Regions from separate parts of the Micromonospora sp. NPDC018662 genome, predicted to be linked through region 2. Evidence: riboswitches for the same ligand, from Rfam matches in the RefSeq annotation. Region 2 holds a riboswitch; each other region holds the start of a gene.
The links. A riboswitch is a leader RNA that binds a small molecule or an ion and turns the genes downstream of it on or off. The one in region 2 is predicted to bind cyclic di-AMP.
Positions count from the first base shown of each region.

Region 1: it holds a riboswitch for cyclic di-AMP, as region 2 does, so the genes downstream of both, ACH495_RS22830 (coiled-coil domain-containing protein) here and ACH495_RS03750 (coiled-coil domain-containing protein) in region 2, are expected to answer to the same signal.
Region 3: it holds a riboswitch for cyclic di-AMP, as region 2 does, so the genes downstream of both, ACH495_RS01265 (NlpC/P60 family protein) here and ACH495_RS03750 (coiled-coil domain-containing protein) in region 2, are expected to answer to the same signal.

Region 1 is NZ_JBISAC010000008.1:183,671-187,875, forward strand. Features, by position in the region: gene ACH495_RS22820 (STAS domain-containing protein) at 419-778, shown strand; gene ACH495_RS22825 (SRPBCC family protein) at 841-1,353, shown strand; gene ACH495_RS22830 (coiled-coil domain-containing protein) at 1,421-2,509, opposite strand; cyclic di-AMP (ydaO/yuaA leader) riboswitch at 2,514-2,644, opposite strand; gene ACH495_RS22835 (cation diffusion facilitator family transporter) at 2,787-3,701, opposite strand; gene ACH495_RS22840 (HelD family protein) at 3,779-4,205, opposite strand, start outside.
Region 2 is NZ_JBISAC010000001.1:769,302-773,506, reverse strand. Features, by position in the region: gene ACH495_RS03765 (metal-sensitive transcriptional regulator) at 1-65, shown strand, start outside; gene ACH495_RS03760 (SHOCT domain-containing protein) at 222-401, shown strand; gene ACH495_RS03755 (YibE/F family protein) at 542-1,849, shown strand; cyclic di-AMP (ydaO/yuaA leader) riboswitch at 2,004-2,135, shown strand; gene ACH495_RS03750 (coiled-coil domain-containing protein) at 2,139-3,164, shown strand; gene ACH495_RS03745 (carbonic anhydrase) at 3,226-3,879, opposite strand; gene ACH495_RS03740 (helix-turn-helix transcriptional regulator) at 4,051-4,205, shown strand, end outside.
Region 3 is NZ_JBISAC010000001.1:259,066-263,270, forward strand. Features, by position in the region: gene ACH495_RS01260 (N-acetylmuramoyl-L-alanine amidase) at 1-1,247, opposite strand, end outside; cyclic di-AMP (ydaO/yuaA leader) riboswitch at 1,479-1,614, shown strand; gene ACH495_RS01265 (NlpC/P60 family protein) at 1,628-2,662, shown strand; gene dcd (dCTP deaminase) at 2,734-3,312, opposite strand; gene ACH495_RS01275 (pyridoxamine 5'-phosphate oxidase family protein) at 3,391-3,936, shown strand; gene ACH495_RS01280 (zinc metalloprotease) at 4,008-4,205, opposite strand, start outside.

The DNA.
Region 1 (4,205 bases), on a different contig from region 2:
TCCGGCGCGTCACGGTTCACTCCCCGGGGGCAGTGCCCCGACCGCTCCCGCGCCAAACCCCCTCCCGTGCCGCTTGCCATGCGAACGGCACCGTGCCGGGATCCGGCGGTGTCGGCGCGGGAAAGGGACGGGGTGGGCGGAATCACCCGTACGCGCCGGGGACCGGGTACCCCGGCGGGGTGTGCGGGCCCGCTACCCTGGGTCGGCGGATCGGCCGACCCGGTCCGGTCGTTCGGCCGGTCACTGGTCCGTGTCGAAGGGAAATCGGAACCCGGAGGTCCGGATTGGGCTCGCCCAGGTGTGCCCAGTCCGCGAATTGCTCATCCCGGGGGGTGGCGACCGGGGCCGTTGGAGGAATACTCTCGGTCGCGGCCCGCGTACTGATGAGGCGCCCGTTGGGGCGAGTGGAGGTGCTCGCGTGAGCCTGTCGATCGTGAAATCGGTGCGTCCGGGTGGTGTCGTCCAGATCGCGCCCCGTGGGGAGATCGACGTCGACACCGCGTACGAGGTGCGGGAAGCGATCGCCGAGGTGCTCGCGAAGGCGCGTCCCGCCCGGATCGAGCTCAACATGCGGCTCGTCACGTTCATCGACTCGGTCGGCATCAGCGCCATGGTCGCCGGCTTCCAGACCTGCGAGGTCAGCGGCGTCAAGCTGGTGGTCACCGAGCCGAGCCGGTTCGTGCACCGACAGCTCTGGGTGACCGGCCTGCTCGGTCTCTTCGGCGCGCCGGAGCCCTGGTTCGCCGACGACGCCCCCGAGGTGCTCCCCGGCGCCTGAGCGTCACCCGGCGCCACCGAACCCTGCTCCCGGCCACCGCCGACCGGGGGACCTTCGACCCGTTGCCAGGCCGCCCCCGGTACGGGACGATCGTCCGGACCCACGACGGCGAGGGGGACGGGTTGCAGAGCAGCGACAGCTTCAGCTACACCGTGCAGGCCCGGTGCAGCCGGGCGGACGCGGTGGCCCTGCTCGGCGACCTGAGCCGGCAGGGCGAGCTGCATCCGTTGATCGTGCGGGTCCGGCAGTTGCCGCCCCGTCCGGGCGCGTTGGCCAGCTTCGCGATCACCGACCGGCTGGAGCTGGGTCCGCTGCACTTCCCGGTGACCTACCAGGCGGACGTGCTGATCGCCACCGAGGACGAGGTGGTCACCGTGGCCCGGCAGCAGCCGGCGACGACGGTCCGCAACCACACCCGGCTGCGCGACGAGCCCGACGGCGTGGTGCGGATCGACGTGGAGATCACGCTCACCGCGCCGGCGCCGCTGTTCGGTTACGCGTTCCGCCAGGCGCGGGCCGCTCACCTGGGCCTCGCCGCCCGCCTGGGCGCGACCCTGGAGGGCCGACCGGCCTGACCGGGCCCCGCCCGTGCCGGCTCGCGTGCGACGGCACCCGGCGTGTGACCGGGTGCCGTCGCGACGGTCAGTACACCGACAGGTGCACGTGGTTGGTGTGGTCGCTGGACGGGTCGCCGTTGCCCCCGCTGTACGACTTCCAGCCACTGCTGGGCAGCCAGATCTGCTTGAACCAGATCACGTAGAGCACCGCGAGCGGGTCGGCGTTGCGCACGAAGTACGCGGCCAGGTTGTTGCCGTACGTCCGGTCGCCGCCGCTGGCCACGCCACCGAAGCCGCTCTTCTGCGCCGCGAAGTCGCAGGCCCGACCCTTCGGGTGCTCGCCGGAGCCGCTGGGCCGGTGGCAGGAGACGTACCGGGTGAAGCCGGCGGCCTTGGCCTGTTGCAGGGCGTGCAGCGTACGCGGGGTGATGCAGCCGCTGGCCGGCGTCGGGTCGTTCACGCTGCACGACTCCGCCGGCCAGGAGCCGTCCGAGTTGCGCTTGGCCGGCTTCGCGTTCGCCGTGGAGGTGCCCCGGCTTCCGCTGCCGTCGCTGCTGCTGCCGCTGCTGCTGGCGGACGGCCGGTTGTTGGCCTCCTCCAGCGCCTGCTCGGCCTGCTCCTTGCGCTTGGCCATCACCGTGACCTGCTTGCGCTGTTCGCGGACCTCGCCGTCGAGCGCGGTACGGGTGCGGATCGCCTCGTCGCGGGTGGTGATCAACTCCCGCAGTGTCCGGTCCTCGTGCGCGGCGACCGTCTCCAGGGCGGCGGCCCGGTCCATGAAGCCTTCCGGGCTGGTGCTGCCGAGCAGTGCCGCGGCGGTGCCCATCCGGCCGGTGCGGTACGCCACCTCGGCGATCTCACCGACCTTGGCGTTGCGTTCGGTCAGCTCCGCGTCGATCGTCACGAGTCGTTCGTTGAGCTGCTTCTGCCGGGTCACCGACCGGTTCAGCGCGGCCTTGGCCTCCAGCCAGCCCTTGCTGGCGGCGTCGAGCTTGGCGCGCAGCGCCGGCGTGCCGCCCTCGTCGTCGTCGCCGGGCGCGGCGGCGAGCCGGCCGGTCGCGGGTGCCGCCGAGGCGGGGGAGACCGGCGCCGTCGCGAGGCCGAGGGTCAGCATCGCGACGAGCAGGGCCGCCATCCGGGCGGCCGTTCGTCGTACGGGTGCCACTGGGGGCATTCACGTGTCCTTCCGTCAACCGCCGACCGGGTTAGCTGACGGGTTCGGGACGGAAGATCCCTACCGCTGACGCGGATGCACCCCACGTACGTGGTTCCCCGGCTCGCCCCGCGGGCGATTAGGCGACGGCCGCTCCGCCGACGCCGGATGACGCCTGCGGGGTGGCCGCGACCGAGCCTACCGGCGTTGCCCGGTTCCGGCGCCGTCACCCGGCGTCGAGAACCGGGCAAAACCGGCATAAGTCAACAATAGCCACTCAGATTTAAGGCTGTCCTCATTACCAGCCGGTCGGCCCGCAGGCACCGGTGGACGCTCCGGGTTCGATCTGCAACGTGGCGTGATCGATCGAGAAGTCCTCGTGCAGCGCGGCCCGGGCGGCGGCCAGCACGGTGGCGACCTCGGCGCCCGGGTCGGTGGTCAGGTGCGCCGAGGCCACGTCCATGCCGGAGGTGAGCGTCCAGACGTGCAGGTCGTGCACCTCCGCCACGCCGGGCACGGCGGTCAGCCGGTCGTGCACGGCGGTCACCTGGAGGTGTTCCGGCGCGGCCTGCACCAGGATGCGTACCGCGGCCCGGCCGAGCCGCCAGGTGCGCGGCAGGATGAACAGGCCGATCGCCACCGCGACCAGCGGGTCGGCCCACCACCAGTCGGTGACCGCGATGACCAGCGCGGCGCCGATCACGCCGAGCGAGCCGAGCAGGTCGCCGAGCACCTCCAGGTACGCCCCGCGCAGGTTGATGCTCTCCTGCGCGCCGGAGCGCAGCAGCGCGAACGCGGCGATGTTGGCGAGCAGGCCGAGCACGGCCACCACCAGCATCGGGCCGGCGAGAACCTCCGGCGGCTCGCCGAACCGGCGTACCGCCTCGATCAGGACGTAGACCGCGACGGCGCCGAGCAGCACCGCGTTGGCCAGCGCGGCGAGCACCTCGAGCCGGTAGAGCCCGAACGTGCGCTGCGGGTCGGTCCCGGCGCGACGGGTGGCGGTGATCGCCGCGAGCGCCATGCCGATCCCGAGCACGTCGGTGAACATGTGCCCGGCGTCGGAGAGCAGCGCCAGCGAACCGGTCGTCACGGCGGCCACCGCCTCGACCAGCATCAGCACGGCGAGCAGCGCGAACGCCGCCCAGAGTCGGCCCCGGTGCCGGTGCGCCGCGTTGGTCACCGCACCGCTGTGGTCATGGCCTGCGCCCACGCACACACCCTCCCGTCCCGCGCCCCGGACGGGCCCAATCTATGCTCACATCGCTATGTGTGCAAGTGACTGCGGTGTCACCCCACCGGATCGAGCGTGGTCAGGCGCTGGGTGGCCCGGGACAGCGCGACGTAGAGCGTGCGGACCCCCGAACCCGGGTCGGCCCGGATCTCGCTCGGCGCGACCAGCACCACCCCGTCGTACTCCATGCCCTTGGCCTGGAGGCTGGTGACCACCTGGAGCCGGCCGGCGCCCAGCTCGCCCAGCCAACCCGCCACCTCGTCCCGGCGCGGCACCGGCGTGATCACGCCGACCGTGCCCTCGACCTCGGTCAGCAGCACCCGGGCCGCCTCGACAGTGGCCGCCGGCAGCTCGGCCGCGGCCACGGTCCGCTCCACCGGCGGCACACCGGTGGACCGCACCGCGTCGGGCAGCGCCAGATCCGGGTACAGCCGGCGGATCTCCGCCGCCGCCACCGCGAAGATCTCCGCCGAGTTGCGGTAG
Region 2 (4,205 bases):
GCCGCGCCGACGAGATGGCGACCGAGATGATGGCCGCCGTGGGCCGCCTCATGAAGCGCGGCTGACCGGGACCTCCGGCCCGGCGGACGGGCCGCCCGGCCCGGTCCGGTCACGCCCCGGCCGCCGTACCGTCGAGGTGACGGCCGGGCCGGCGAACCGCCGGCCAGGCGTGACGGACGGAGGGCAGCCGGATGATGTGGCCGGGCCCGATGATGGGCTGGATGTGGATCTGGGCGCTGCTGGCGCTCGCGGTGCTGGCCGGGCTCGTCTGGCTGGTGTTCCGGCTGCCCGGGCCGGACGCCGCGAGGCCGGGCACGGCCCGGCGCATCCTCGACGAGCGGTACGCCCGCGGTGAGATCGACGAGGACGACTACCGGAGCCGGCGGGCCGGCCTGAGCTGATCCGCGCCTGCCGGGGTGGCCCGACCCGGCCTGGCTACCATGGCCGGCGGCGACCCGGGCGTGGTCAGGACGCGTCCGCGCCGACCGGTGCCCGACCGGTCCGGTGACCCGGTGCGCCGCGACCCGTTGGGAGGGCCGCCGTGGGCGCCGACCACACCCGTCCCGCCCCCGCCGCGCCGCCGGGCGTACGCCGGCTCCTGGTCGCGACCGTGGTGCCGCTCTTCGTGCTCACCGTGATCGCGGCGCTGGTGCTCTGGCCCCGGGGCGGCGGCCCGGAACCGGCCGGCGGCGAGAACGTGCCGCGCCACCACGGCACGGTGACCCGCGTGGTGACCGAGCCCTGCCCGCCCACGCCGGAGGCGCCCGAGGGCGGCGGCGGCCGGTGCGGCACCGTGACGGTCACCGCGGAGCAGGGCCCGGACGCCGGCCGGCAGGTCGAGACGCCGGTCCCCAACGGCCCCGGGGCGCCCCGGGTCGAGGTCGGCGACGAGGTGATCCTGGTCGAGCTGACCGACCCGGCCGACCCGTCGGTGAAGGCCTACAACATCGCCGAGCACCAGCGCGGTACGCCGCTGATCTGGCTGGTGGCGCTCTTCGCCGCCGCGATCGTGGCGTTCGGGCGCTGGCGCGGGCTGGCCGCGTTGGGCGGGCTGGTGGCGAGCTTCGCCATCCTGCTCGGCTTCGTGCTGCCCGGGATCGGCGCCGGCCGGTCCCCGCTGGCGGTGGCGATCGTCGGCGCCGCCCTGATCATGTTCGTGGTGCTCTACCTGACCCACGGGATCACCGCGCAGACGTCGGTGGCGGTGCTCGGCACGCTCGGCAGCCTGGTGGTCACCGGCGTGCTGGGCACGCTGGCCACGGCCGCCACCCACCTGACCGGCTTCGGCAGCGAGGACGCCACCACGCTGTCCATGTTCCGGGGCGACGTGGACCTGCACGGCCTGCTGCTGGCCGGCATCATCATCGGCTCGCTCGGCGTGCTGGACGACGTCACGGTCACCCAGGCGGCCACCGTCACCGAGCTGGCGCACGCCAACCCCGACCTGTCCCGGCGGCAGCTCTACCGGGCGGCCACCCGGGTGGGCCGGGCGCACATCGCGTCCACCGTCAACACCATCGTGCTGGCGTACGCGGGCGCCTCGCTGCCGCTGCTGCTCCTGCTGGTCGCCGACTCCCGCCCGGTGGGCGAGATCCTCACCAGCGAGTTCCTCGCCCAGGAGATCGTCCGCAGCGCGGTGGCGACGCTCGGGCTGATCGCCGCCGTACCGCTCACCACCGCGCTGGCCGCGGTCGTGGCCACCGCCGGGCGGCGCACGCCGTCGGCCGGGGCGTCGACGCCGCCGCCGGCCCGGCCACCGGCGGCCCGCGGCGAGGCGCTGGAGGCGCTCGGCGGGACGCCGGCCGACCGGTGGCCCGGCGACCGGGGAAGTACGGATGTCGCATGGTGACACTCCGCTGCGTGACGGCCCGCGTCAAACGCGATGCTGGTCACGCTGGGCAATGTCGAATTCTCGCGATTGGTCGGCTTCCGGGCGTAGATCCCCGGTCGACATCTCGGGTAACCTCGCTGCCGGTCACCGCCGAAGGCGCGCACCCGCGCCTGCGGTGCCGCCGCCCAATCGCCTCCGGGCGAGCCGGGGAACCAGGTACATGGGGTGAATCCGCGCGAGCGGTAGGGGCCACTTCCGTCCCGAACCCGTCAGCTAACCCGGTCGGCGGCCGACGGAAGGGAACACTGTGACGGCACCCCTGCGCCGCTGCTTGACACCCGTGGTGGCCGTGCTCGCCGCGCTCGCCGTGCTGGCCGGCCCGACCCCGGCCTCGGCAGCCCCGCACACCGCCGCCCCCAACCCCTCGGGGCACGCGGAGGACGACGACCCACCGCTCATCAGCGAAGCCGTCACCGCGGCCAACCGGAACTACCTCCAGGCCAAGTCCAAGTTGGACAAGTCGCGCAAGCGGCAGCTCCAGCTCGCGCTCGAGGTGAAGGCGGCGCAGAACCAGCTCGACGCGCTCAGCCCGCAGGTCACCGAGATCGCCGCGCAGTCCTACCGCACCGGTCGCGTCGGCGCGATGGCGATGCTGCTGGAGAGCGACTCGCCCGACTCGTTCGTCCGCCGGGCCAGCGCCCTGGACGAGCTCAACCTGTTCAACGCGCAGCGGCTCGCCGCCATCAACGAGGTGAAGACGCGCGCCGAGCAGGCCAAGATCGCACTCGACGCCGAGGTGCGCGAGCAGGAGAAGCAGACGAACGCGATGGCCCGCGAGAAGGTCGAGGCGCAGAAGGCGCTGAAGCTGGTCGGCGGGCTGGGCTTCACCGGCGGTCTGGTCTCGGCCACCTCACCGGTCGCCAAGATCGGCCCCGGCCGCACCGCCGACGGCGGATGGAAGTCCGAGTCGTGCAGCGAGAACGACCCGACCACCTCCGGCTGCGTCACGCCGCGCACCCTGCACGCGTACAAGGAGGTCAAGCGCGCCGGCTTCAACCGCTTCGTGGGCTGCTACCGCCCCGGCGGGCCGTGGGAGCATCCCAAGGGCAAGGCGTGCGACTGGTCGTTGCAGAACAGCGGCTTCGCACCGTGGCACAACAACGACACCCGCCGGTACGGCAACGAGGTGGCCGCGTTCCTCATCCGCAACGCCGACCGGCTGGGCATCTACTACGTGATCTGGAACCGGCAGATCTGGTTCCCGGCCACCGGCTGGAGTTCCTACAGCGGACCGTCGAACCACACCGACCACGTGCACATGTCGCTGCTCTGACGCGTACGCGAAAATGGGGGGTCGCCTTCGGGCGGCCCCTTTTCGGGTGTCCGGCGTGCGGTCAGCCGGCGAGCGCCGGGTCCGCCGGTGCGGCCGGCGCGGGCAGCGGGGCCGGCGACTGCGCCACCGTCCGCACCTCGCCGCCGCTGAGCCGGTAGGACATGCCGACCACCGCGCACGCTCCCCCGGCCACCCGCTCGGCCAGCACCGTCGAGCGGGCCAGCAGCGTCTCCACGGTCTGCGCGATGTGGACGTCGATGATGCCGTCGAGGTCCGCGACCTCCTGCCGGGCGGCCCGGAGCAGGCTGGGCGAGACGGCGTCCACCACCGCGCCCAGGTGCCCGGCCGGCGCGGAGCCGGTGCGGACCGCTTCCCGGGCCGCCTGGACCGCGCCGCACGAGTCGTGACCGAGCACCACCACGAGCGGCGTGCCGAGCACGGTCACCGCGTACTCGACGCTGCCGAGCACCTCGGGGCCGGCGGTGTGCCCGGCGGTACGCACCACGAAGAGGTCGCCGAGACCGCGGTCGAAGATGATCTCCGCGGCGAGCCGGGAGTCGGAGCAGCCGACGATCACCGCGAACGGGTGCTGGCCCTCGGCGACCGCGGCCCGGTGCCCGGCGTCCTGGTTCGGGTGCTGCGGCACGCCGGTGACGAACCGGTGGTTACCGGCCCGCAGTTCGGCGAGTGCCTCATCGGGGGTACTCGGGGTCATCGCAGCTCACCTCGTCCTCGGGCGGAACGACCGGGCCGGCCGGCGGCGGTGTCGGCCTCGCGACCCACCGTCACACGGGACCGAAGGCACGTCAAGATTTCGTGATACGCATTTCAGGCGTCACGGCCGCGCCGCGCTCCGGTTCCGACCAACTGCCCCGAACGCCATACGATGGCCACCATGGCGACCACACCAGGTGAGGACGGGAGCCGCCGGCACTGGACCTTCCTCACCAACCACGGGCACGTGCTGCTGGCCATCGCGCGCAACCCCACCGCGCGGCTGCGGGACGTGGCGGACGAGGTGGGCGTCACCGAGCGGGCGGC
Region 3 (4,205 bases), 510 kb from region 2:
ACCGCGGCGGCGGTGATGCCGGGCACGTTGTCGTGGCCGATGATGTGCTGCCGGTCCATCGGGATGCCGAACTTCTGCGCCAGGTACCGGACCAGCTTGGCCGAGCTGCGGTACATCGCCTCGGTGTACCAGGTGCCCTGCCCGGCGAAGCCCTCGTGCTCCAGGCCGATGGACTTGGCGTTGACGTACCAGTTGCCGGCGTGCCAGCCGACGTCCTTGGCCTTGATGTGCTGGGCGACGTAGCCGTCCACCGACCGCAGCGTGTAGTGCCAGCCCAGGTAGTCGGCCCGCTTCACCAGGTCGACGCTGGGGTCGAAGTAGCCCTCGGTGTCGTGGATGACGATGTATTCGATCTTCTGCTGCTTCGGCCGGTTGCCCAGGTCGTGGTTGCCGTAGTCGCCCGGGTCGGCGCTGAGCTGCTCGTAGGGCGCGGGAATCCACTCGCAGGCCAGCCGCACCGGGCACTCCAGCCCGTCCGGCCGCGCGGCGTGGCGCAGCCCGAGCCGGGCCAGCCCGGACCGGTCCGGCTCGGCGGTGGTGGCGGCCAGCGTGACCCGCTGCCCGTCGTCGGTAGTCCGGGCCGCGCCCTGGCCGAGCTGGTCGTAGACCTCGTCGGCGAAGGCCGCCGCCGCGTCGGACGTGTCCGCGCCGGAGTAGCGGGCCACCGCGCCGTACCAGGCCGCGGCGTCGCTGCCGGCGCCGACCGGCCCACCCAGTGCCTTCTGGTACGACGCCAGCAGCGCCGCGCCCCCGCGGATGTTCGCGGCCGGGTCGGTGCGCAGCTTCTGCGCGTCCAGCCCGGTGAGCGTGGCGGCGGCGTCGAGCGTCTGGAGCGAGGCGGCCGGCAGCGGCGTCTCCCGGCTCGGCGTGGCGGCCGTGGCCGGGTCGAGCGTGAGCGGGCGGGATTCGTCGCCGCGCGGGTCCTCGTCCTCGTCGACATGGGCGCTGCCCGGCGTGGCGAGGACGTGCGCGGCGTCGGTCAGGTGCATCGGGCCGTAGCCGCCGCTGGTGCTGGGCTGGCCCGGGTGGGTGTCCCACCTCGACTCCAGGTAGGAGACACCGAGCAGCACGTTCTGCGGTACGCCGTACTCGGCCGCCGCGGCGGCGTACTGCTGCTGGCGGTCGCCGGTGGGCCGGTTCGCCTGCGGCGCGGCGCTCACCGGGCCGGTGGTGGCCAGCGCGGTGGCCGTCGCCACGGCGGCGGCGAGCAGCATCCGTCTGCTCGACGGCGGGGCTGAGAGGTGCATCGAACCTCCTGGACAGGGATGGGCGTCACTGCGTTCCCACCCTCACTCCACCCACCCGTGAGGTCAATACCTTTCCGGGTAGTAATCCGACATGAAAGAAAGCTTCATTCATGTCTGCGCGGCACATTCGGTACGGAGTGTCACGGCCGTTCGGGTTGCGGATCGATAACAGGAATCCCTACTCTGGTCAATCGTCGGCCGCACGTCTCACCGTCCAACCCGGTCGGTGACGGCCCGACACCGCCGAGTCGCCCACGGGCGAACCGGGGACCCAGGTACCTGGGGTGAATCCGCAGCCACTGCGGTAGGGCGTCTCCCTTCCCGCCCGAACCCGTCAGCTAACCCGGTAGGCGGTCAGGCAGAAGGAGTACGGACGCCCGGTGGCACACCATGCCCCGCGGCCGACGTCGAGCCGGTCGACCGACCGGTCCGCCGCCGTGCCGCGTTCCCGCTGGTCCCGTTTCACCACCACACTCGCCGCCCTGGTCGGCGCCGCGGTCGTCCTGACCGGTGGCGCGACGGCGGCGCACGCGGAACCCTCGGTCGCCGAGATCGAGGCCCAGATCGACCGCGACTGGAACAAGCTCGAACCCGTCATCGAACAGGTAAACGCCGTCCGTGAGCAGCTCGCGGTGCGCCGCAAGCAGGCCGACGCGCTCGGTAAGCAGATCGCTCCGCTCCAGGCCCGGGTGGACGCCGCGCTCGGCCAGGTCGGCGGGCTCGCCGCCGACGCGTACAAGGGCGACAACCTCTCCACCGTCAACGCGCTGCTGGGCAGTCGTTCGCCGAGCGAGCTGGTCAGCGGCCTGGAGCTGCTCGACCGCTTCGCGCAGCACCAGCAGGAGCAGGTCCACGACATCGCCGCGCTGCGCGACGAGCTGGCGGCGAAGAAGAAGCCGCTGGACGCGATGGTCGCCGACCTGAGCCGCACCGAGGCCCAGCTCGCGGCGAAGAAGAAGCAGATCGACGCCGAGATCGCCAAGCTCCAGAAGCTGCGGCTCAAGGTGTACGGCAACGGTGGTGGCGGCCCGCTGCGCCCGGCTCCCTGTCCCGCCGGGTATCCCGGTGGCGCGGCCGGGGTGGCGGTCAAGTTCGCCTGCGCCCAGATCGGCAAGATCTACGTGTGGGGCGCGGCCGGCCCGGACCACTTCGACTGCTCGGGTCTGACCATGGCGGCCTGGGCGAAGGCCGGGGTCTCGCTGCCGCACAACGCCCGTCAGCAGCACAACGTGACGACGCGGGTCAGCCGTGCCGAGCTGCGCGCCGGTGACCTGGTCTTCTACTACGGCGACCTGCACCACGTCGGAATGTACGTCGGTGACGGCTGGGTGGTGCACGCCTCCCAGTCGGGCAAACCCATCACCATGAAGCGCGTCGACGACGGCGACATCAACAGCTACGGCCGCCCCGGCTGAGGTGTAAGGAGGGGCCCCCTGTTAACGCATTCTGCATAGGAGGGGGCCCCGCTTAACAGCAGCGGACGGCGTCAGCGGGTCGGCCAGGTGCGCCAGCTCTGCCAGGACCGGCTCGGCGTCGGGCCGCGCTGGCCCTGGTAGCGCGAACCGTAGACGGCCGAGCCGTACGGGTGCTCGGCCGGTGACGAGAGCCGGAAGATGCACAACTGACCGATCTTCATGCCCGGCCAGAGCGTGATCGGCAGGTTCGCCACGTTGGACAGCTCCAGCGTGACGTGGCCGGAGAAGCCCGGGTCGATGAAGCCGGCGGTGGAGTGCGTCAGCAGACCGAGCCGCCCCAGCGACGACTTGCCCTCCAGCCGGCCGGCCAGCTCCTCACCCAGCGAGATCACCTCCAGCGTGGAGGCGAGCACGAACTCGCCCGGGTGCAGCACGAACGGCTGCCCCTCGGGAACCTCCACCATCGACGTCAGGTCGTCCTGCTGCATCGACGGGTCGATGTGCGTGTAGAGGTGGTTGTTGAAGACCCGGAACAGCCGGTCCAGGCGTACGTCGATGCTGGACGGCTGCACCAGCGTGGGCTCGAAGGGCTCCAGCGCGAGGGTGCCCGCCTTGATCTCGGAGACCAGGTCGCGGTCGGAGAGCAGCATCGGAACACTCTAGCGACCGGTGTGCGTGACCAGCGTGTCGGACTACATCTTCGTACACGTGTTCGATAGAATGTCGGCATGGCTTCCTGGTCCGAATTCGCCGCCGACGAGCCCCGACTCGCCGCCGAGATCCGCCTTCTGATCCAGCAGTACGGGCCGGGCTTCGGCTACCTCGCCACGGTCCGCGCCGACGGCGGCCCCCGGGTGCACCCGGTGTCGCCGCTGATCACCGACGACGGGCTCTGGTGCTTCGTCATCGATTCGCCGAAGCGCCGCGACCTCGAACGTGACGGCCGCTACGCGCTGCACTCCTTCCCGCCCGAGGAGAGCGACGACGAGGCTTACGTGGCCGGCCGGGCCCGTCCGGTGACCGACCCGGCGACGGTGTCGCGGCTGACCCGGCTCGGCCGGGCGGCGCCGCAGGGTGACTGGCGGCTGTTCGAGTTCTCCGTCGACGTGGCCATGCTGACCCGGCGCGATCCGGTGGCCCTTCCCGGCGTCGGCCGGCCGCAGGTGCGGCTCTGGCTCGACCCGGGGGAGGCGGCACCCGCTCGGCTGGGCGCGCTCGTCCCGGAGGGCCGGCGTGGCCGGCACGGCTTCGACACCCGCCGCCCGGCCGCCTGACCGGGCCCGGAAACGCCGGTGCCGGCCCCGTCCGCAGACAGGGCCGGCACCGGTACGTGGTGCGGCGGCGGTCAGGCCGCGCGGTAGGCGTTCCACGCGGTCAGCATGCGGCTCGCCTGGCCGGCGGTGAACTGGTACATGCAGGAGTCGTACGTGTAGTCCATGAAGTTGGTGATCGGGTCCTTGCCGGTCGTGGAGCAGGTGTCCCGACCGGTCGGGCACTCGTACGCCGGGGAGGCCTCGGCCGGGGTGTCGGAGACGCTGTCACC